Regions from separate parts of the Nocardiopsis sp. NPDC006938 genome, predicted to be linked through region 1. Evidence: predicted binding sites of a transcription regulator. Region 1 holds the regulator's gene; each other region holds the start of a gene.
What was found. The regulator LexA, encoded in region 1, represses DNA repair genes until DNA is damaged. The targets are predictions, from matches to a motif close to TCGAACANNTGTTCGA.
Positions count from the first base shown of each region.

Region 2: uvrA (excinuclease ABC subunit UvrA) is a predicted target of LexA. The motif match lies at 2,323-2,338, and genes of this name have one in related genera.
Region 3: ACFYL4_RS18090 (DUF6504 family protein) is a predicted target of LexA. The motif match lies at 1,795-1,810, and genes of this name have one in related genera.

Region 1 covers NZ_JBIAGA010000011.1:66,177-72,964, forward strand. The annotation lists gene ACFYL4_RS17510 (cytochrome P450) at 1-174, shown strand, start outside; gene ACFYL4_RS17515 (vitamin B12-dependent ribonucleotide reductase) at 244-2,991, opposite strand; gene nrdR (transcriptional regulator NrdR) at 3,133-3,609, opposite strand; gene lexA (transcriptional repressor LexA) at 4,270-4,944, shown strand; gene ACFYL4_RS17530 (alpha/beta hydrolase family protein) at 4,995-6,083, shown strand; gene ACFYL4_RS17535 (hypothetical protein) at 6,099-6,770, opposite strand; gene ACFYL4_RS17540 (hypothetical protein) at 6,767-6,788, opposite strand, start outside.
Region 2 covers NZ_JBIAGA010000016.1:114,448-121,235, reverse strand. The annotation lists gene ACFYL4_RS22045 (glycosyltransferase family 4 protein) at 1-903, shown strand, start outside; gene ACFYL4_RS22040 (TerC family protein) at 1,230-2,255, shown strand; gene uvrA (excinuclease ABC subunit UvrA) at 2,601-5,435, shown strand; partial or broken gene ACFYL4_RS22030 (peptidylprolyl isomerase) at 5,667-6,193, opposite strand; gene ACFYL4_RS22025 (VOC family protein) at 6,339-6,707, shown strand.
Region 3 covers NZ_JBIAGA010000011.1:199,251-206,038, forward strand. The annotation lists gene ACFYL4_RS18080 (peptidoglycan recognition family protein) at 1-636, shown strand, start outside; gene ACFYL4_RS18085 (GNAT family N-acetyltransferase) at 790-1,365, shown strand; gene ACFYL4_RS18090 (DUF6504 family protein) at 1,427-1,714, opposite strand; gene ACFYL4_RS18095 (protein kinase) at 2,035-4,374, shown strand; gene ACFYL4_RS18100 (quinone oxidoreductase) at 4,444-5,409, shown strand; gene ACFYL4_RS18105 (SPFH domain-containing protein) at 5,509-6,597, opposite strand; gene ACFYL4_RS18110 (NfeD family protein) at 6,709-6,788, opposite strand, start outside.

The sequences.
Region 1 (6,788 bases):
AACGTGCGGGCCCTGGTGGACCTGCCGGTGCTGTTCACCCCCGCGCACCCCAGGTCGGCCCCCAGCCCCCTGCGGCACCGGCACTCCCAGCCGAGGAACCGGCCCGAGACCCCCGGGCCCGAGAGCCGCTCGGAACCCACCCCCTGGTGGCGGCGGTTCGGGCTCTGGGGCTGACGCCGGAGCCTCCCCGACCGCACGCCGCCCCGGAGCCTCCTCCCATCCCCTTCGGGGTGGCGTGCCCCCTCAGCTGCAACCGCTGGTGGCGCCGCAGCCCTCGCACGCGTAGCAGCTGCCGGCCGGGCGCATCCTGGTCCCGCACGTGGTGCACAGGGGCGCGTCGGCCACGAACCCCTCGGAGAAGTGCTCGCTGGGGTGGCCCTCCCCCGCCGGGGCCTCGCTCGGGGCGGCCGACTGCGCGTACGACTCCACCTGCACGGCCGCCTGGGCCGGGTCCTCGGCGTGGAGCCGGGCCTCGCGCTCCGAGGCGGAGAGGACCCCCAGAGCCGCCCGCTCCTCGTGTGGAAGGTGGTCCAGGGCCAGGCGGCGGAAGATGTAGTCCACCACCGACTGCGCCATCCGGATGTCCGGATCGTCCGTCATGCCCGCCGGGTCGAACCGCATGTTGGTGAACTTCTCCACGTAGGTCTCCAGCGGCACCCCGTACTGGAGGGCGATGGAGATCGCGATGGAGAAGGCGTCCATCACCCCGGCCAGGGTGGAGCCCTGCTTGCCGAGCTTGAGGAACACCTCTCCGAGCCCGCTGTCCGGGTAGGAGCCCGCCGTGATGTAGCCCTCGGCTCCGCCCACGGAGAACGAGGTGGTCTCACTCGGCCGCTTCTTGGGCAGGCGCCGCCGCACCGGTTGGGGCGCCTCGCCCGCCTCCCCCGACGTCCCCGAGGCGGACAGCGGCTGCCCCACCTTGCAGTTGTCCCGGTAGACCGCCAGTGCCTTGAGTCCCAGCCGCCAACCCTCGTGGTAGATCTCCTCGAAGTCGGTGACGGTCGCGGCCTCCGGAACGTTCACCGTCTTGGAGATCGCCCCCGACAGGAACGGCTGGGTGGCCGCCATCATGCGCACGTGCCCCATGGGCTGGATGTAGCGGCGCCCCATCGCGCAGTCGAACACCTCGTAGTGTTCCCGCCGCAGCCCGGGCGCGTCGACCACGTGCCCGTGCTCCGCCACGTGGTCGACGATCGGTGTGATCTGCTCGTCCGGGTACCCCAGGTTGCGCAGTGCGCGGGGGATCGCCTGGTTCACGATCCGCATGGAGCCGCCGCCGACCAGCTTCTTGTACTTGACCAGGGAGAAGTCGGGTTCGATTCCGGTCGTGTCGCAGTCCATCATGAACCCGATGGTGCCCGTGGGGGCGAGGAGGCTGGCCTGGGCGTTGCGCCATCCGTGGCGTCGACCGACCTCCAGGCACCGGGCCCACTCCTCGGTGGCGGCCGCGTGGACGGGTTCCTCCAGGGTCCCGACGGGGCGCAGGTCGTCGTTGGCCGCCGCGTGTTTGAGCACGACCCGTTCGTGGGCCTTCGCGTTGCGCCCGTAGCCCTCGTAGGGGCCGACCACCCCGGCGAGTTCGGCCCCGCGCCGGTAGGCGGCGGCGGTCATCAGCGAGGTGACCGAGGCGGCCACGGCCCGTCCGCCCTCCGAGTCGTAGGCGTGGCCGGTGGCCATGAGCAGGGCGCCCAGGTTCGCGTAGCCGATCCCCAGCTGCCGGTAGGCGCGGGTGGTCTCACCGATCCGCTCCGTGGGGAAGTCGGCGAAGGTGATGGAGACGTCCATCGCCGTGATCACCAGTTCGACGAGGCGGGTGAGGCCCTCGACGTCGAACGTGTCGTCCTCGCGCAGGAACTTGAGCAGGTTGACGGAGGCCAGGTTGCAGGACGAGTCGTCCAGGCTGAGGTACTCGCTACACGGGTTGCTCGCGGTGATGCGGCCGCTCTCGGGGGTGGTGTGCCAGTCCTGGATGGTGCCGTCGTACTGGATGCCGGGGTCGGCGCACTCCCAGGCGGCCCGGGCCATGCGGTGGAAGAGGTCCCGGGCGTCGACGGTGGCGATGACCTCGCCGGTGGTGCGGGAGGTCAGGCCGAACTCGGAGCCGGTCTCCACGGCGCGCATGAAGGCGTCCGTCACCCGCACGGAGTTGTTGGCGTTCTGGTACTGGACGCTGAACATGTCGTCGCCGCCCAGGTCGACGTCGAAGCCCGCGTCGCGCAGGGCGCGGATCTTGTGCTCCTCGCGGGCCTTGGTCTCGACGAACTCCTCGATGTCGGGGTGGTCCACGTCGAGCACCACCATCTTGGCCGCCCGCCGGGTGGCGCCGCCGGACTTGATGGTCCCGGCGGAGGCGTCGGCGCCCCTCATGAACGAGACCGGGCCCGAGGCGGAACCGCCGGAGGACAGGAGCTCCTTGCTGGAACGGATGCGCGACAGGTTCACTCCGGCACCGGAGCCGCCCTTGAAGATCAGCCCCTCCTCCTTGTACCAGTCCAGGATCGACTCCATGGTGTCGTCCACGGACAGGATGAAGCAGGCGGAGACCTGGGCCTTCGAGGTGGTTCCGACGTTGAACCAGACCGGGGAGTTGAAGCTGAACAGCTGGTGGGCCAGGGCGTACTTGAGCTCGTGGTCGAAGACCTCGGCGTCCTTGTCGGTGGCGAAGTAGCCGTGGGAGCGGCCGGTCTCGGTGTAGACGCCCACGACGCGGTCGATGAGCTGCTTGAGGCTCCACTCGCGTTCGGGGGTGCCCACGGTGCCCCGGAAGTACTTGCTCGCGACGATCTGGGTGGCGTTCACGGACCAGCTGGCGGGGAACTCGACGCCGCGCTGCTCGAAGTTGACGGACCCGTCGCGCCAGTTGGTGATGACGACGTCGCGGAGTTCCCACTCCAGGGTGTCGTACGGGTGGACGCCCTCGGTGGTGTTGAACCGGTCGATCGTCAGCCCCCCGGCCGCGCGCCCCGTCGTACCGCTGCTCTTGCGTGCCATGGCGGTGTCTCCCCCCGAAGGTCATGCGCGGACCCGGCGTTGACCGCGCGGACGTCTCATGTGTGTTCGGGGTGGCGCGGAGGGCGCGGCGTTCGCCGTGCTCCCGCCCACCTCGCGGTGGCCGTACCGGCGCGGCCCGTGCTACCCGGTGGTGTCGACCACGGGCTCCCCCTCGCGGTCCTGTCGCAGGCTGGCGATCTCGGCCTCGAAGTCGGCGAGGCTCTCGAACCCACGGTAGACGCTGGCGAAGTGCAGGTAGGCGACCTCGTCCAGGTCGCGCATGGGGCCCAGGATGGCCAGGCCGATCTCATGCGCGGGCACCTCGGCCACTCCCCGGCCGCGGATCTCCTCCTCGACCTGCTGGCCGAGTTTGGCGAGGGCGTCCTCGGACACGGGGCGGCCCTGGCAGGCGCGGCGCACTCCGGCGATGATCTTGGTGCGGCTGAAGGGTTCGGTCACCCCGGAGCGCTTGGCCACCATCAGCAGGACGGTCTCCTGAGTGGTGAAGCGGCGCTCGCAGACGGGGCAGGTCCGTCTGCGGCGGATGGCCGCGCCGTCGTCTGTGGACCTGCTGTCGATCACCCTGGTGTCCGGATGACGGCAGAACGGACAGTGCATCCCGGTTCACCTGGCTTTCTCTACCCGACCAACAACCCTAGGCTTCTACTTAACCACAACTTGTTGACCACAGCCCCCATGCCAACACCAGATGTTGTGGTCGAACCTAGGTGTTGAGACGGACGCCCGCAACCCTGGCACCGGCGCGTCCCCAATCCCGGGACAGGGGGCGCCGAAGCACACGGTTCGGGGAGGTGGAAACGGGGATGTGCGGCCCTGGGAGCCGTTTCCCAGGATAAGGGGGCGCGGGCGCGCGGCCCGCCGGACGCCACACCGTGACGCGTCCGAATTCCCCCGCGCCCGTCCGGCGCGCGACGCGGACGCGGCGACGCGAGACGAACCCCATACGGAGGTCGCGCATTCGGACGACAACGGCCCCCCTCGTGTCCGCGCATATGTGCGACCCGGAAAATCGGCGCGCGAAAACACAATGGGAAATCGCCGGGACCCGTCCACGGCTTCTCGAACGCTTGTTTGATATCACCGTGTGCAAGGACTAAAGTTGACCTTGATTTCACACCGGCTTCGCCGTCCGGTCCGCGTGGCCCGTGACCGGCCGCACACGCGGGCCCTGACCGAACCGAACACCGAGGAGGCCCGGCCGTGCCGGAGGACAAGCCCGGAGCCGTCGGCTCAGGACCCACCACCGTTCTTTCGCCCGTGGGCGACCCGGGCGCGTCCGCGCCCGACACCCCCAGACTCACCGCACGCCAGCAGAGCGTCCTCAACTGCATCCAGAAGTACGTCCGCGAGCGGGGGTACCCGCCGTCCATCCGGGAGATCGGCGACACGGTCGGCCTGTCCAGCCCCTCCAGCGTGGCGCATCAGCTCAAGGTGCTCCAGCGCAAGGGGTACCTGCACCGGGACCAGAACCGGCCGCGCGCCGTGGAGCTGCGCACCCCCGGCCGCGGGGCCTCCCAGACCCTCACCCAGGAGGAGCTCACCGCCGACTCCACCCGCGCGGCGTCCGTCCCGCTGGTCGGCCGGATCGCCGCCGGCGGCCCGATCCTGGCCGAGGAGGCGGTCGAGGACGTCCTGGCGCTCCCCCGGCAGCTGGTCGGTGAGGGGCGCCTGTTCATGCTCACCGTGGTCGGCGACTCCATGATCGACGCCGCGATCACCGACGGCGACCTGGTCGTGGTGCGCCAGCAGCAGACCGCCGAGAACGGCGACATCGTCGCGGCGCTGCTCGACGACGAGGCGACCGTCAAGGTGCTGCGCCGGGAGCCGGACGGGCACGTGTGGCTGATGCCGCGCAACGACGCCTACGAGCCCATCCAGGGCGACCAGGCCACCATCCTCGGCAAGGTCGTCACGGTCATGCGCCGCGTCTGAGCTACTGGTCCCGGAGCCGGGGGCGCGGGGCGGGCCGCTACGCTGAGGGCGTGTCGACACCTGCCTGCGCTCCCGTTCCTCCCGCCCCGCACCGGCTCCGGGCCGCCCTGGCCGCCTCCGTGGCCGCCGCGGTCCTGATGGTCAGCGCGTGCGCGCCCGACGACGGCGCCGACCCGGTGCTGCCCGGCGCCCCCGGGCGGGAACGCGAGGTCTCCTTCGAGGGCGGCGGCTTCACGGTGCCCGGAACCTTCACCGCGCCCGCCGACACCGGCGGCACCGTCCCCGGGGTACTCATCATCTCGGGCAGCGGCCCCACCGACCGCGACGGCAACGGCAGTGTGCGCCCCGACGCCGACACCAACCTCAACCTCGCCCGCGTGCTGACCGGCGCCGGGGCGGCGTCCCTGCGCTACGACAAGTTCGGCAGCGCCGACCCGGACCGGATGAGCGAGGCCGAGGAGGAGGCCCTCGACCAACCGGTGGACCCGCTGGTCTTCGACCGGCAGATGGCCGCCGCCTACGCCGAGCTGGTCGCCCAGCCCGAGGTGGACCCCGAGCGCACCCTCGTCCTGGGGCACAGCGAGGGGGCCCTGTTCGCACTGCGCGCCCATGAGGTCCTCGACGCGGAACCCGCCCTGGTACTGGCCGCCCCGCCGGGTACGCGCATGCTCGACCTGATCGACCGGCAGGTCTCCGAGCAGGTGCGCGTCGCCGAGGCCCAGGGCGGCATCGACGAGGCGGGCGCCGCGCGGATGCTGTCCGACCTGCGGGCGGGGCGGGCCTCGGTCCGCTCCGGCCGCGCCCTGCCCGAGACCGACGCCACCGGCCTGTTCGACGAGAACGGCGCCGACTACCTGGCCTGGATCGACGCCTTCGACCCGGTGGAGCTGGCCGAGGACCTGCCCGAGAACACCCCGGTGCTGGTCCTGTGGGGCGAGCGGGACGCGCAGGTGAACCAGGAGGAGGTCGACCGGCTCATGACCGGTCTGCCCGGCGCCGAGCGGGTGGACCTGGCCGGGGCCGACCACATCCTGCGGGAGTACGACGACTCCCCCGGGGCCGTCGCACCCGACGCGGACCGCGCGTTCTCCCCCGACGTGGCCCCGGCGCTGGAGCGCTTCCTCGACGGCCTCTGGTAACGGGGCGGAGCCGCCCTAGTCGTCCTCGGGGGCGGGCAGCTGGTCCACGACGGAGCGGGCGAGGAGCTGGGCCCTCTCCTGCGCCGTCGCGCCGTCCAGGGAGTCGAGTGCGTCGTAGTCGGTGGCGGCGGTGTAGCAGGACTCCAGGTACAGGTTGGAGACCCGCACCCCCACGCAGCCCACCTCGAAGGCGCCCTCCTCCACCCAGGTGAGGGCCTCGTCTCCGAGACCGTCGACCGGGCTGGCGTCGTTGCCGTCCGCCGTGGCGCGCAGGGTGTCGGCGGCGGTGTCCTCGCCTCCCTCGACGGGGGCCGCGACCAGGACGAGGGTGGCGGCGGAGGGCACGGAGCCGCCGGTGCCCTCGGGCGTGGCCCAGCGGCACTGCCATCCGGTGCCGAACGCGTCCTGGGCGGTGCCCACGGTCTCCTCGAGCTCGTTCTCGTAATCGGGCACCAGATCGGCGAGGGTATCGGTCTCCCCGACCCCGCACTCGGGGGCCGCCTCGAACTCTCCGCGTTCCACGCGGTCGCCGAGCAGGTACCAGGCGAGCCAGCCCGCCAGGGCGAGGACGGCCGCGACGAGCACGACCAGCAGGGTGACGGCCAGCGCCCGGCTCTGCGGCGGGGTGGCCCCGGGGTCCTCGCGGGGACCGGAGACGGGCGGGGGGCCGGGGTGCGGGGAACTCACAGGACCTCCCCCAGCTGT
Region 2 (6,788 bases), on a different contig from region 1:
GGACCGGCCCCCTCCGCCGGGGACCCCGGCGCGGTGCTGCGGCTGCGCTCGCTGCTGCGGGGCGCGGACGTCGTGCACGCGCACGGGCTGCGGGCCGGAGCGCTGTGCGCGCTGGCGGGGGCGCGGCCGCTGGTGGTCACCGCGCACAACGCCCCGCCGGTGGTCGAGGGGGTCATGGGGGCGGTCTACCCGGTCCTGGAACGCATCGTGGCCCGCCGCGCCGAGGTGGTCCTGGGCGTCTCCGGCGACCTCGTGCGCAGGCTCACGGCGGCGGGGGCGAAGGACGCGCGGATGGCGGTGGTGGCCGCGCCCAAGACGGGAAGACCGGTGAAGGGGAGGAAGGAGACCCGCGCCGACCTCGCGGTGGAACCCGGCCGTCCGCTGCTGCTGACGGTGGCCCGGCTCGCCGAGCAGAAGGGCCTGGACACCCTGCTGTCGGCCGCCCCGGTGATCGCGGACCGGGTGCCCGAACCGGTGGTGGCGATCGCCGGGGACGGCCCGCTGTGGGGGGAGCTGCACGACACCGCCGCCGGGATGCGTGTGGACGTACGCATGCTGGGGCACCGCGACGACGTCGCGGACCTCCTGGCGGCGGCGGACGTCTTCTGCCTCACGAGCCAGTGGGAGGGCCCCTCCCTGGTCATCATGGAGGCCCTGCGCGCGGGGCTCCCGGTGGTCTCCACCCGGGTGGGAGGCATCCCCGACCTCTACTCGGGGACGGTTCTCATGGTGCCGCCCGGCGATCCGGCGGCGTTCGCCGCCGCGGTCGGGCGGGTGCTGGACGATCCGGACCTCGCCGCCGACCTGCGGGCCCGCTCCCGGGAGGCGGCCCGGCGGCTGCCCTCGGAGGAGGACGCGGTGGAGGCCGCGTGCTCGGTGTACAAGTCGGTCGCGCGGTGGTGAGGGCCGACTCCGGGAGTGGCCCCCGGGTGCGGGCGGGGTGTCCGCGAGCAACGGCGAACACCCCGTGCGGGTGACTTCCCCGGAGAGATCTTCGATGGCATGCTGGGGACCGGCTCGGATGGCGTACGCTTGGACGGTGCGCTCTACGCGCCTGCTTCACCACGTGAGGGGAGTATCCCTGTCGCGGCGGTGCCGTCATCACGGAGTACAACGGCGTGCTCCCGGTTCCGTCGGTTCGCGTCCTCCGGGCGTGAGCGGGAGAGACCTCCGGTTATTCGCCGTGCGTGCAAAACGCTCGCGCGCACCAACCGGAGGAGAATCCTTCTGTGAACGTTCCCCTGTGGGTGTGGGCCGCCACCATCGCGGCCATGGTCCTGATCCTGGCCCTGGACCTGGTGATCGTCGACCACCCGTGGAGCAAGACCAAGGGTCCCAAGGAGTTCGGGATCAAGCAGGCCTCCTGGTGGGCCGTCTTCTACATCGGCATCGCCATCGTGTTCGGCCTCGGGGTCATGTACTTCGGCAGCCCCACCTCGGGCGCCGAGTACTTCGCCGGGTTCGTCACCGAGAAGAGCCTGAGCATCGACAACCTCTTCGTGTTCTACCTTCTGATGACCGCGTTCGCGGTTCCGAAGAAGTACCAGCACGAGGTCCTGCTCGTCGGCATCGTCATCGCGATCGTCATGCGCGGCATCTTCATCGTGCTGGGCGCGCAGGTCATCAACGCCTGGAGCGAGGTCTTCTACCTCTTCGGCGTCTTCCTCATCTACACCGGCTACAAGATCGTCCGGGACCACGTCAAGGGTGACGACGAGGACAAGGACTTCACCCAGACCCCGGTCGTGCGGCTGGTCAAGCGGTTCTGGCCGGTGACCAAGGACTACCACGGCGCCAAGCTGACCGTGAAGCTCGACGGCCGCCGCCACGTGACCCCGATGCTGCTGGTGATCGTCGCCATCGGCGTCATCGACCTCGTCTTCGCCGTCGACTCCATCCCGGCCATCTTCGGCCTGACGCAGGACGCCTACATCGTCTTCACCGCCAACGCCTTCGCCCTGATGGGTCTGCGCCAGCTGTACTTCCTGCTGGCCGGTCTGATGGACCGCCTCGCCTACATCAGCTGGGGTCTGTCGGCGATCATGGTGTTCATCGGCGTGAAGATGATCCTGCACGCGCTGCACGAGAACGGCGTGCACGTGATCGACATCGGTATCGGCACCTCGCTCACCGTCATCCTGGGCATCATGACCGTCACCATCATCGGCAGCCTGGTCAAGTCCGGTGTGGACCAGCGCAGGCAGGCGGCCGAGGCCGTGGACGGGGACCGGGACACCAAGGTCGACCGCCCCTGATCCCGAACCACCCCGTTCCCGGACGTTGCGGCGCCCCGAGGGCGCCGACCCGGGAAACCCCTCCGATTCGAACGGTTGTTCGCCTATAGTGGTGGTGTCCCGGCGCTCACGCGTCGGGGCACCGCCATTTTCGCGTGCCGGAAGAAACCGCCCCGGGTGATCGTTAGTGTTGACGGAGACGGGGGGACACGCGCTCCCCGACATCCCCTGAGCGGCCCGGTTCCGGGTCAGCGGCGGCCCCCGAGGGGCCCGCGACCGCCTCAACGCGAAGCCATACACGGGTCCACCGACGTCATGTGACGTGGTCAGCGTCCTGTGCGTCAGAGCCGAAGGATGTCTCACTCGATGGTCGAACAACTCGTGGTCCGTGGAGCACGGGAGCACAACCTCAAGGACGTGTCGCTGGACCTGCCCCGGGACGCGATGATCGTGTTCACCGGCCTGTCCGGTTCGGGCAAGTCCTCACTCGCCTTCGACACGATCTTCGCCGAGGGTCAGCGCCGCTACGTCGAGTCCCTCTCGGCGTACGCGCGGCAGTTCCTGGGGCAGATGGACAAGCCCGACGTCGACTTCATCGAGGGCCTGTCCCCGGCGGTCTCCATCGACCAGAAGTCGACCAGCCGCAACCCGCGCTCCACCGTCGGCACCATCACCGAGGTCTACGACTACCTGCGCCTGCTCTGGGCCCGCGTGGGCGTTCCGCACTGTCCGGAGTGCCACCGCGAGATCGCCCGGCAGACGCCGCAGCAGATCGTCGACCGGGTCATGGAGATGACCGAGGGCACGCGCTTCCAGGTGCTGGCCCCGGTCGTGCGCGGCCGCAAGGGCGAGTACGTCGAACTCTTCAAGGACCTGCAGTCCAAGGGCTACACGCGCGCCGTCGTCGACGGCCAGGCGGTCCGGTTGGACGAGGCCCCCAAGCTGGGCCGCTACGACAAGCACGACATCGCCGTGGTCGTGGACCGTCTCGCCGTCAAGCCCGGCGCGAACGGGCGGCTCACCGACTCGGTCGAGACCGCGCTCAAGCTGGCCGGGGGCACCATCGTCCTGGACTTCGTGGACCTGGAGTCCGACGACCCCGAGCGCGAGAAGGTCTTCTCCGAGCACCTCTACTGCCCCTACGACGACCTCTCCTTCGAGCAGCTCGAACCGCGCTCCTTCTCCTTCAACGCGCCCTACGGCGCCTGCCCGGACTGCTCCGGCCTGGGCACCCGGATGGAGGTCGACGCGGACCTGCTGGTCCCCGACCCGGAGAAGACCCTGGCCGAGGGCGCCATCGCCCCGTGGTCGGGCGGGCCCAACGGCGGCTACTGGGAACGCATCCTCAAGGCGCTGGGCGAGGCGGTGGGCTTCGACACCGACACCTCCTGGGAACGTCTGCCGCGCCGGGCCCGCAAGGCGATCCTGGAGGGCCACGACACCCAGGTCCACGTCAGCTACCGCAACCGGTACGGGCGCAGCCGCTCCTACTACACCGAGTTCGAGGGCGTGGTGCCCTGGGTGAAGCGCCGCCACTCCGAGGTGGAGAGCGACCACACCCGCGAGCGCCTCGAGGGCTACATGCGCTCGGTGCCCTGCCCCACGTGTGATGGCACCCGGCTCAAGCCGGTCGTCCTCGCGGTGACGGTGGGCGGCAAGTCCATCGCCGAGGTGGCCTCGATGGCACTCGGCGAGAGCGCCGCCTTCCTGGCCGGGCTGCGGCTCTCCGACCGCGACATGGTGATCGCCGCACAGGTGCTCAAGGAGATCAACGCCCGGCTCGGGTTCCTGCTCGACGTGGGTCTGGACTACCTGAGCCTGGCCCGCTCCTCCGGGTCGCTCTCCGGCGGCGAGGCCCAGCGCATCCGGCTGGCCACCCAGATCGGCTCCGGCCTGGTGGGCGTGCTCTACGTCCTTGACGAGCCCTCCATCGGCCTGCACCAGCGCGACAACGCCCGGCTGTTGGAGACCCTCCAGCGGCTGCGCGACATCGGCAACACCCTCATCGTGGTCGAGCACGACGAGGACACCATCCGCGCCGCCGACTGGGTCGTGGACATCGGTCCCGGCGCGGGCGAGCACGGCGGGCACGTCGTGGTCTCGGGCATCGTGGACGAACTGCTCACCTCGGCCGACTCGCTGACCGGCGACTACCTGGCCGGGCGGCGCGCGATCGAGCTGCCCGCGGAGCGGCGTCCGCTGACCAGGGGGCACGAGCTGGTGGTCCGGGGCGCCCGGGAGAACAACCTGCACGGGATCGACGTGTCCTTCCCGCTGGGCGTGTTCACCGCGGTCACCGGCGTGTCCGGCTCCGGCAAGTCCACGCTGGTCAACGAGATCCTGTACAAGGCCCTGGCCAAGGAGCTCAACGGGGCGCGCGACGTGCCCGGCCGTCACCTGCGGGTGAACGGGATGAACAAGGTCGACAAGGTGGTGCACGTCGACCAGAGCCCGATCGGCCGCACCCCGCGCTCCAACCCGGCCACCTACTCCGGCGTCTTCGACCACGTACGCAAGCTGTTCGCGCAGACCACCGACGCCAAGACGCGCGGCTACCAGCCGGGCCGGTTCTCGTTCAACGTCAAGGGCGGCCGCTGCGAGGCCTGCTCCGGCGACGGCACGCTGCGGATCGAGATGCAGTTCCTGCCCGACGTGTACGTTCCCTGCGAGGTCTGCCACGGAGCCCGGTACAACCGGGAGACCCTCCAGGTGAAGTACAAGGGCAAGAACATCGCCGAGGTACTGGACATGCCGATCTCGGAGGCCCTGGAGTTCTTCGAGCCGGTCAACGCGATCCGCCGCCACCTCCAGACGCTGGCCGACGTCGGTCTGGGCTACGTGCGCCTGGGCCAGCCCGCCACCACGCTGTCCGGGGGCGAGGCCCAGCGCGTGAAGCTCGCCGCCGAGCTCCAGCGCCGGTCGACCGGTCGGACGGTGTACGTGCTCGACGAGCCCACCACCGGTCTCCACTTCGAGGACATCCGCAAGCTGCTGGGGGTCCTCAACCGGCTGACCGACACCGGGAACACGGTGATCGTCATCGAGCACAACCTCGACGTGATCAAGACGGCCGACCACGTCATCGACATGGGACCCGAGGGCGGTTCCGGCGGTGGCACGCTCGTGGCCGAGGGCACCCCGGAGGAGGTCGCCGCGGTCGCGGAGTCCTACACCGGGCGGTTCCTCGCCAAGATGCTCTGAGCCCGTCCCGACCACCCGCGCGCCCGGCGCCCGCACGGCCTCCGTGCGGGCGCCGTGTCGTGTGCGGGAACGGGGCCCGGTGTGAGCGCCGGTCTCCGTGCTCCGGCCCCGCGGGCCACGGGGAGACACCGCGCCTTTTCCGTGGCCCGCGAACGCTCCACGCGAGGGCACGCCCCGTCCCCCGGCGAGGGGGATCGGAGCGTGCCGGTCGGGTCTCCGCGGGGACCGCGCTCAGCGCAGGATCTTCACCGATTCGACCACCACGTCCTCCAGGGGCCGTTCGGTCCTCGGGTCGGTGGCCACCCCGCCGATCTTGTCGACCACCCGCTTCGACTCGGTGTCGGTGACCCTGCCGAAGATGGTGTGCTTGCCGTTCAGCCATGTGGTGGGGGAGAGGGTGAGGAAGAACTGCGAGCCGTTCGTGGCGGGGCCCGCGTTGGCCATGGCCAACAGGTGGGGCTCGGAGAAGCGCAGGTCGGGGTGGAACTCGTCGGCGAACTTGTAGCCGGGTCCGCCGGTGCCGTTGCCGAGGGGGTCCCCGCCCTGGATCATGAAGCCGGGGATCACCCGGTGGAAGACCGTTCCGTCGTAGAACGGGCCCTGCCACCGCTGCCCGGTCTTCGGGTCGACCGCGTTCTCCCTCGTGCCCTCCGCCAGCTCCACGAAGTTCGCGACTGTCCTGGGGCGTGATTGGGCAGCAGTTCCACCTTGATCACGCCGAGGTTGGTGGTGAGCTCGGCCGTCAGGGTCTCGGTCATGGTCGTTCCGTCCTCTCGTCACGCTTCGTGTCACGACGATTCTCTCAGGTGATCGACGCGGGTGGGGGCGGAGTGGAGAACGCGGACACGATCCTCGGTGCCGTCTGGGCGGGGCCGTCGCCTTTCCGTCTGACAAGCTGTCCCCATGCTTGGACGACTGCGCGCCGTGACCGTCGACTGCCCCGACCCCGGGGCCCTGGCCGACTTCTACTCCGAACTCCTGGGGCTTCCGGTCACCAGACGCGACCACGACTGGGCCGGGATCGGTGACGGGACCCGGCCCGTGATCGACTTCCAGCGGGTGGAGGACCACCGGGCTCCGGACTGGCCGGACCCCGAACGCCCCCAGCAGATGCACTTCGAGATCCGGGTGGAGGACATCGGTGTCGCCCACGAGCGGGTCACGGCCCTGGGCGCCCGTCTGCTGGCGGTGTCCGAGGAGCGCCCCGACAACCTGTACCGGGTGTACGCCGACCCCGCCGGGCACCCGTTCTGTCTGGAGTTCACGGCGTGACCGCAGTCGGCCAGTCGTCGCGCGGACCTTCCCCTCCGGCGCCCGGGGGCGCTTCAATGGCCTCAACCCGCTGAGAACAGA
Region 3 (6,788 bases), 130 kb from region 1:
GGCACCTCCGAGGTACGGCTCCTCACCCGCGCCGGGTGGGGCGCCGACGAGTCGTTGCGCTTCGACGAGGACGGCAACGACCTCTGGCCCGCCCAGTTCCACCCGGTGCAGGCGCTGACCGTGCACCACACCGCCATGGCGACCACCGACGACCACGCGGCGGACATGCGCGCCGTCTACCACCTGCACGCAGCCCAGCAGGCGTGGGGCGACGTCGGCTACCACCTGCTGATCGACCCCGAGGGCGTGGTCTACGAGGGGCGCCACTCCGGCGGCGGCGTCCCCGTCTTCCGCGCCGAGCCCGTCGCGGGCGAGGCGGAGTCGGTGACCGCCGGGCACGCCTTCGGGTTCAACCACGGCAACATCGGCGTGTGCCTGCTCGGTGACTTCACCGATGAGCTGCCGACCCGGGCCGCCCAGGACGCGCTCGTGGACGTCCTGCGCGTCCTGGCGGCGGTGACCGGCGTCGACCCGGCCGAGCGCATCGTCTACGTCCACCCGGACACCGGCGCCGAGACCGGGCAGGAGGCCCTGGCGCGACACCGGGACTGGCTCCAGACCGAGTGCCCTGGCAACGCCTTCTCCGAGGCGTTCGACACGGCGATCCGTCAGCGGGTCGTCGACGGCCTGCGGTGAACCCCCGCGGTGGCGGGGGTCGCGGCCCCCGCCACGGCGCCCCCGGGTGCGGCGGACCGGCGGAACCCCGTACCGCACGCCCGTGGAGACGCGTATCTTGAGCGGAGCCCGGGGCCGCCGGGCGTTTGCGCAAAGACGAGGGGACACCCGCGCATGACCACGCTCCGGAGCGCTCCGATGATGCCCGCCGTCATCCTGGAGACCGAGCGCCTGCGCCTGCGGGCCCTGCTCGAACGGGACGTCGACGACCTGTACGCCTCGTGCGTGGACCCCGAGCTCCAGCGGTGGATTCCGCAGCCCGGGCCCGGGCTCCCCTACACCCGCGCGACGGCCGAGCACTTCTGCCTGCGCGAGGCCCCGGCCATCCGTACCGGCGGCGACGGCCAGCACTGGGCCGTGGTGGACCGGGCGAGCGGCCGGTTCAGCGGGTCGGTGGCGCTGCTGCGCACGCAGTGGACGTCCGGGGTGACCGAGATCGGCTACTGGATCTCCCCCTGGGGGCGGGGGCGCGGACTGGCGACGGAGGCGGTCGTGGCCGTCTCCCGCTGGGCGCTGGGCCAGGGGTTCCAGCGGGTGGAGCTCAAGGCCGCCGTCGACAACACCGGCTCGTGCCGGGTGGCCGAGGCGGCCGGGTTCGTCCGCGAGGGCACCGACCGCAACGCGATGCCGCTGCACGAGGGGCGGACCGACCTCGCGTCGTTCGGACTGGTCCCCGACGACCTGCGCTGACCTCACGGGCCGTCTGGGTCCGCCCGGGTCCGCGCCGGAGCGACTGGCCCGGCCGCCGGGCTCACCCCCAGACCCGGCTCAGCGTCCACTCGCCGGTGGCGGAGTCGTGCCGGAGTTCGTACACGCCCTGCGCGTAGGCCGACCCCGCCTCGACCCGCCAGTGTCGGCGTTCGGGCACCTGCGAACCGGCGCCGGGGGTCCAGTCCCGTCGCAGGGTCACCCAGTGGTCGATGATCCTGCGTATCCCGTACACGCGGCCGTCCCAGGTGAACCGGGTGGGCCGGTCCCCGTCCTCGACCACCGTGACCCTCGCCCCGAAGTACCGCCCCACGACCGTCCTCCCCAGCATCGACCGACCCTGCCTCTCCTCCGACCGCGCGCGGGCACGCCGCCGGCAGAGCCCGCCCGCGGGGAAGTACGGCCAGGCTTTCGAACAAGCATTCGAATACTAGCGAAATCGGGGGTTCCTTGGAACTGTTTCCGCGTTCCGGGCGTCACTTCCCGTAGCGCCCCCGGACGCGCGACCCGCCCGCCAGACCCGGCTCCGTTCCGTGACCGGCGACGGGGTTCCGCGACCGGAACGACCGGAGGAACCGGAAGGCGCCAGCGTGTCGGTGTCGGTACGCTGTTAGGCGCGAATCACACGATCCATACAAGGGACCCCCAACTGTGACGTCCAACGGACACGAGAGCGGCAGACCCCTGCGCGTCGGTGACCCGCGCGAGCTCGACGGATACCGCATCATCGGGCGTCTGGGGCGCGGCGGCATGGGCACCGTGTACCTCGCCAAGGACGCCGCCGACCGCACCGTGGCCGTCAAACTGATCCACCCCGACCTCGCCGACGACGAGTCCTTCCGGCTGCGTTTCGCCCGCGAGGTCGCCTCGGCCCGCCGGGTCGCCCGCTTCTCCACCGCGGGGGTCATCGACGCCCGTCTGGAGGGCGAGCCGCTCTTCATCGTCTCGGAGTACGTACCCGGCCCCAACCTGGACGAGGCGGTCCGCCACGGCGCCCCGATGCGCGGCGGGACCCTAGACGGGCTCGCGATGGGCGTGGCGGCGGCGCTCACCGCGATCCACGGTTCGGGGATCGTGCACCGCGACCTCAAGCCCGCCAACGTGCTGCTCTCCCCGGTCGGACCGAAGGTCATCGACTTCGGGATCGCCCGCGCCCTGGACGACGCCAGCGGCGCGGTCACCCGCTCCAGCCAGCTGATGGGCACACCCTCCTACATGGCCCCGGAGCTGATCCTGGGCGAGCAGGCCACGGCCGCCGCCGACGTGTTCGCCTGGGGCTGCCTGGTGGCCTTCGCGGGCATCGGCCGCGCCCCCTTCGACGCGGGTACGGTCCCGGCGGTCCTGCACAACATCTCCACGGCGCCGCCCCGGCTCGACGGCCTCGATCCGAGCCTGCTCGACCTGGTCACGGCCGCGTTGGACAAACAACCCGAGAACCGCCCCACCTCGCAGCAGCTCCTGGCCAGGCTGACCGGCCAGGAGGACCCGGAGGAGGCCGAGGTGCGGCGCACGATCACCACCTCGTGGGCGCCGCCGAGCAGCACCCCCGTACCGGGCCTGCCCCCCGAGCCCACGGCGCCCGACGTCCGGGACGCCGTCCCGGACGCGGGCGCCGCCGCCCCGCCGGACGGTCAGGCTCCGCCCTCCTCGACGGACGCCTCACCGGACTCCCCTCCCCCGCAGGGCGACCCGTCCGCGCCGGTCTCGCCGGTCTCGCCGGGGCCGGTCGACCGGGAACCGGCGGCGCCGACCCAGCAGGTCCCGCCGACCCTGCGAGCGCACCCCCAGCAGACGCCGTTCCAGCAGGCGGCCGTCCCGGGAGAGCACACCGCCCACCACCCGCGCCCCCTTCAGCAGCAGTCCGGCCCCCAACAGGGCGGATACGCCCACGTCCCGCCCCACCCGGGCGGGCACGCCGGAGCGGGCGCCTCGCAACGGCCGCCCACGGGCCCCCAGCAGCCCCCGTCGCACCAGCCCGCCGGGTACACGCCCATGGCGGCCGGAGAATACGGTCACGCCCGGACACACCAGGGTTCCGTGAACTCCCCCGCGCACGGCGTTCCCTCCCACGTCGGCCACAACGGACCCGGTGGTCCCACCGGCCCCCATGGCCCCCACGGTCCCGGAACGCCCCCGCCGCCCAGCGGAGGCGGGCCGCGACGCCGCCGCACGCCGGTGCTCGTTACGGGAGCGGCCCTGGCCGTCGTCCTCGCCGCGGGGGTGGGCGCCACCGTCCTGTTCTCCGGCTCCGACGACCCGCCGGAGAACCTCACCAGCATCTACGTCACCGACTTCGCCACCGACCCCGGCTGGTCCGACACCCGCACCTTCGACCCGGCGGACCCCGACTACTCGGACGGCTACTGGGCCGAGCAGCAGGCGGTGGTCTTCCAGCTCGACCCCACCCTCAGCCCGTCACGCGGCACGGTGGCCCCCTACGACGGGGAGACCCCGGACCGCGTCCTCGTCAGCACCGACCTGGTCCCCCTGGAGGGCCCCGCCGAGACCAACTTCGGGGTGCGCTGCTGGGACCAGTCCGGCGAGGACGAGCGCACCATGTACGAGGCCCTGCTGCGCTTCGACGGCGCCCAGGCGCAGATCCGCCGGGTGACGGAGGAGGCCGGAGACACCGCCATCGCCGAGACGACCGAGGTCACGGGGTTCCGGCCCTTCGACCTCCTCGACGAGGAGTCGGAGGTGGAGGGCCTGCCCTACGGCGCGCGCGTCGACGACCTGGTCTCCAACAACCTCAAGTTCGCCTGCGAGTACGTGGCCGAGGAGGGCGAGGACCCGCGCATGGACCTGCGCCTGTGGGTCAACGACGAGCTGGTGCTGTCCACCACCGACCAGCAGCCGCTCCCCGACGACGACACCCTCGACCACGACGAACGGCGTAGGGTCGGCGTGGTCATGCGGCCCGGCCCCGGCACCGAACCGATCGCCGCGCTGTACAAGGGCTACGCTCTCCACAGGATCAACGTCGACGACTGAGTCGGCCCCGACGCGTGCTCCGCCAAGGGGTGCGTCCGGGGTCCGGCACGGCACCCCCTGAGGAGAACCATGCGCGCGATCGTCATCGAGGAGTACGGCGGCCCCGAGGTCCTGCGGCCGACCGAGACCCCGGCCCCCGTACCCGGCCCAGGCGAGGTCCTCGTGGACGTCGAGGCCCGGGGCGTCAACTTCATCGACGTCTACCAGCGCTCGGGCGCCTACCAGGTACCGCTCCCCTACGTCCCGGGCATGGAGGCGGCCGGTACGGTCGCCGCCCTGGGCGAGGGCGTCACCGACCTCCGGGTCGGGCAGCGGGTCGCCTGGGCCATGGCCCCGGGCGGGTACGCCGAACAGGCCGTGGTCCGGGCCGCACTGGTCGTGCCGGTGCCGGACGCCGTGAGCACCGAACAGGCCGCCGCACTCATGCTCCAGGGCATGACCGCCCACTACCTCACCCACTCCGTGCACCCGGTGGCCGAGGGCGAGACCGTCCTGGTGCACGCGGCCGCGGGCGGCACCGGTCTGCTCATCACCCAACTGGCCAAGGCCCGCGGCGCGCGGGTGATCGGCACCGTCTCCACGGACGAGAAGGAGCGGATCGCCAGGGAGGCGGGAGCGGACGAGGTCGTCCGGTACACGCGCACCCCGGTGGCCCCGGCCGTACGCGAGCTCACCGGCGGGGAGGGTGTGGCCGCGGTGTACGACGGGGTCGGCCGCGACACCTTCGACGCCAGTCTGGAGTCGCTGCGCCCGCGCGGCGTCCTCGCCCTGTTCGGGCAGTCCAGCGGGGCGGTCGAACCCGTGGACCCGCAGCGGTTGAACAGCGCGGGCTCGGTGTACCTGACCCGGCCGTCCCTGGCCTACTTCGTGGCCGACCGCCAGGAGCTGCTGGGCCGGGCGGGCGACCTCTTCGGCCTGGTGGAGCGGGCAGAACTGGCGGTACGGATCGGCGGCCGCTACGAGCTGGCCGAGGCGGGCCGCGCCCAGGCCGACCTCGCCTCGCGGGCCACCGCCGGCAAGCTGCTGCTCGTCTGACCGGCTCCGGCGGCACGCGGCCCCGCCCTGAGGAACCACCGGGCGGCGGGCCGCGGCCCGCCGCCGCTCACGGCACCGACCCGCGCCCGCCGCGTTAGCTCAGCCCGCGTCGCGGGACTCCGGTGCCGTCCCCAGGTTCGCCCCGGCCCTGCGCACGTCGTCGCGCGCGTCGGCCACCGCCCGCTCCGCGGCCTGCGCCGCCTCCTCGGCCGCCTGCGCGGCGTCGGAGGCCTTGGCCGGGTCCGGTCCGGTGATCTGCGCGGGGCCCTCCGACGACCCCTCGCCCACCGGTTCCTTCGTCGTGGAGGGCGCGGTTCGCGCGGCGTCCCCGGCGAACGCGTGGCTCACGTTCTTGACCGCCTCGGTCAGCTCGCCCGGGATCACCCAGAAGGTGTTGCCGTCACCGTTGGCCAGGCTCGGCAGCGTCTCCAGGTACTTGTAGGCCAGCACCTTGGCGTCGGCGTCGTTGGTGTGCACAGCCTGGAAGACGCGTTCGATCGCCTTCGCCTCACCGTCGGCCCGCAGGATCGCGGCCTGCTGGTCGCCCTGGGCCTCCAGGATGGCCTGCTGCCGGGCCCCCTCAGCCTTCAGGATGCGGGACTGCCGTTCACCCTCGGCGTGCAGGATGGCCGCGCGCTTGTCGCGGTCGGCCCGCATCTGCTTCTCCATCGCCTCCTTGATGGTGGGCGGCGGGTCGATCGCCTTGATCTCCACCCGGTTGATGCGGATGCCCCACTTGCCGGTGGTCTCGTCCAGGACCCCGCGCAACCGGGTGTTGATCTCCTCGCGCGAGGTGAGCGTCTTCTCCAGGTCCATGGAGCCGATCACGTTGCGCAGCGTGGTGACGGTGAGCTGGTCTATGGCCTGTATGTAGTTGGCCACCTCGTAGGCAGCGGCCTTGGGCTGGGTCACCTGGTAGTAGAGGACGGTGTCGATGTTGACCACGAGGTTGTCCTCGGTGATCACCGGTTGCGGACGCGAACTGAAGACCTGCTCACGCAGGTCGAACTTGGTGTTGACCCGGTCCACGCCCGGGATGATGAAGTTCAGCCCGGGGTCGAGGGTGCGGATGTAGCGCCCGAAGCGCTCGATGTTGTAGGCGCGTGCCTGCGGGACGATCCGGATCGCCGACAGGGCGATGGCGACCAGCAGGACGGCGAGGATGATGAGCGGTATCGCAGATTCCATGTTCCGCACCTCGGTCCGGGAATGTGGCTGTGGTGGTGGTTCGGTCTTCGGTTCTCTTCCGAGCCCGCGCGGCGCGCCCGGTCGGCGTCCCGAGGGGGCGCTCTCGCCGCCCTACTCCTGGTCAGGACGGTTTCGCCCGGGCGGGCCCGTCGCGTCCGGGTCGAACGGCTCGGGGAGTTCGGTCAGCCGCT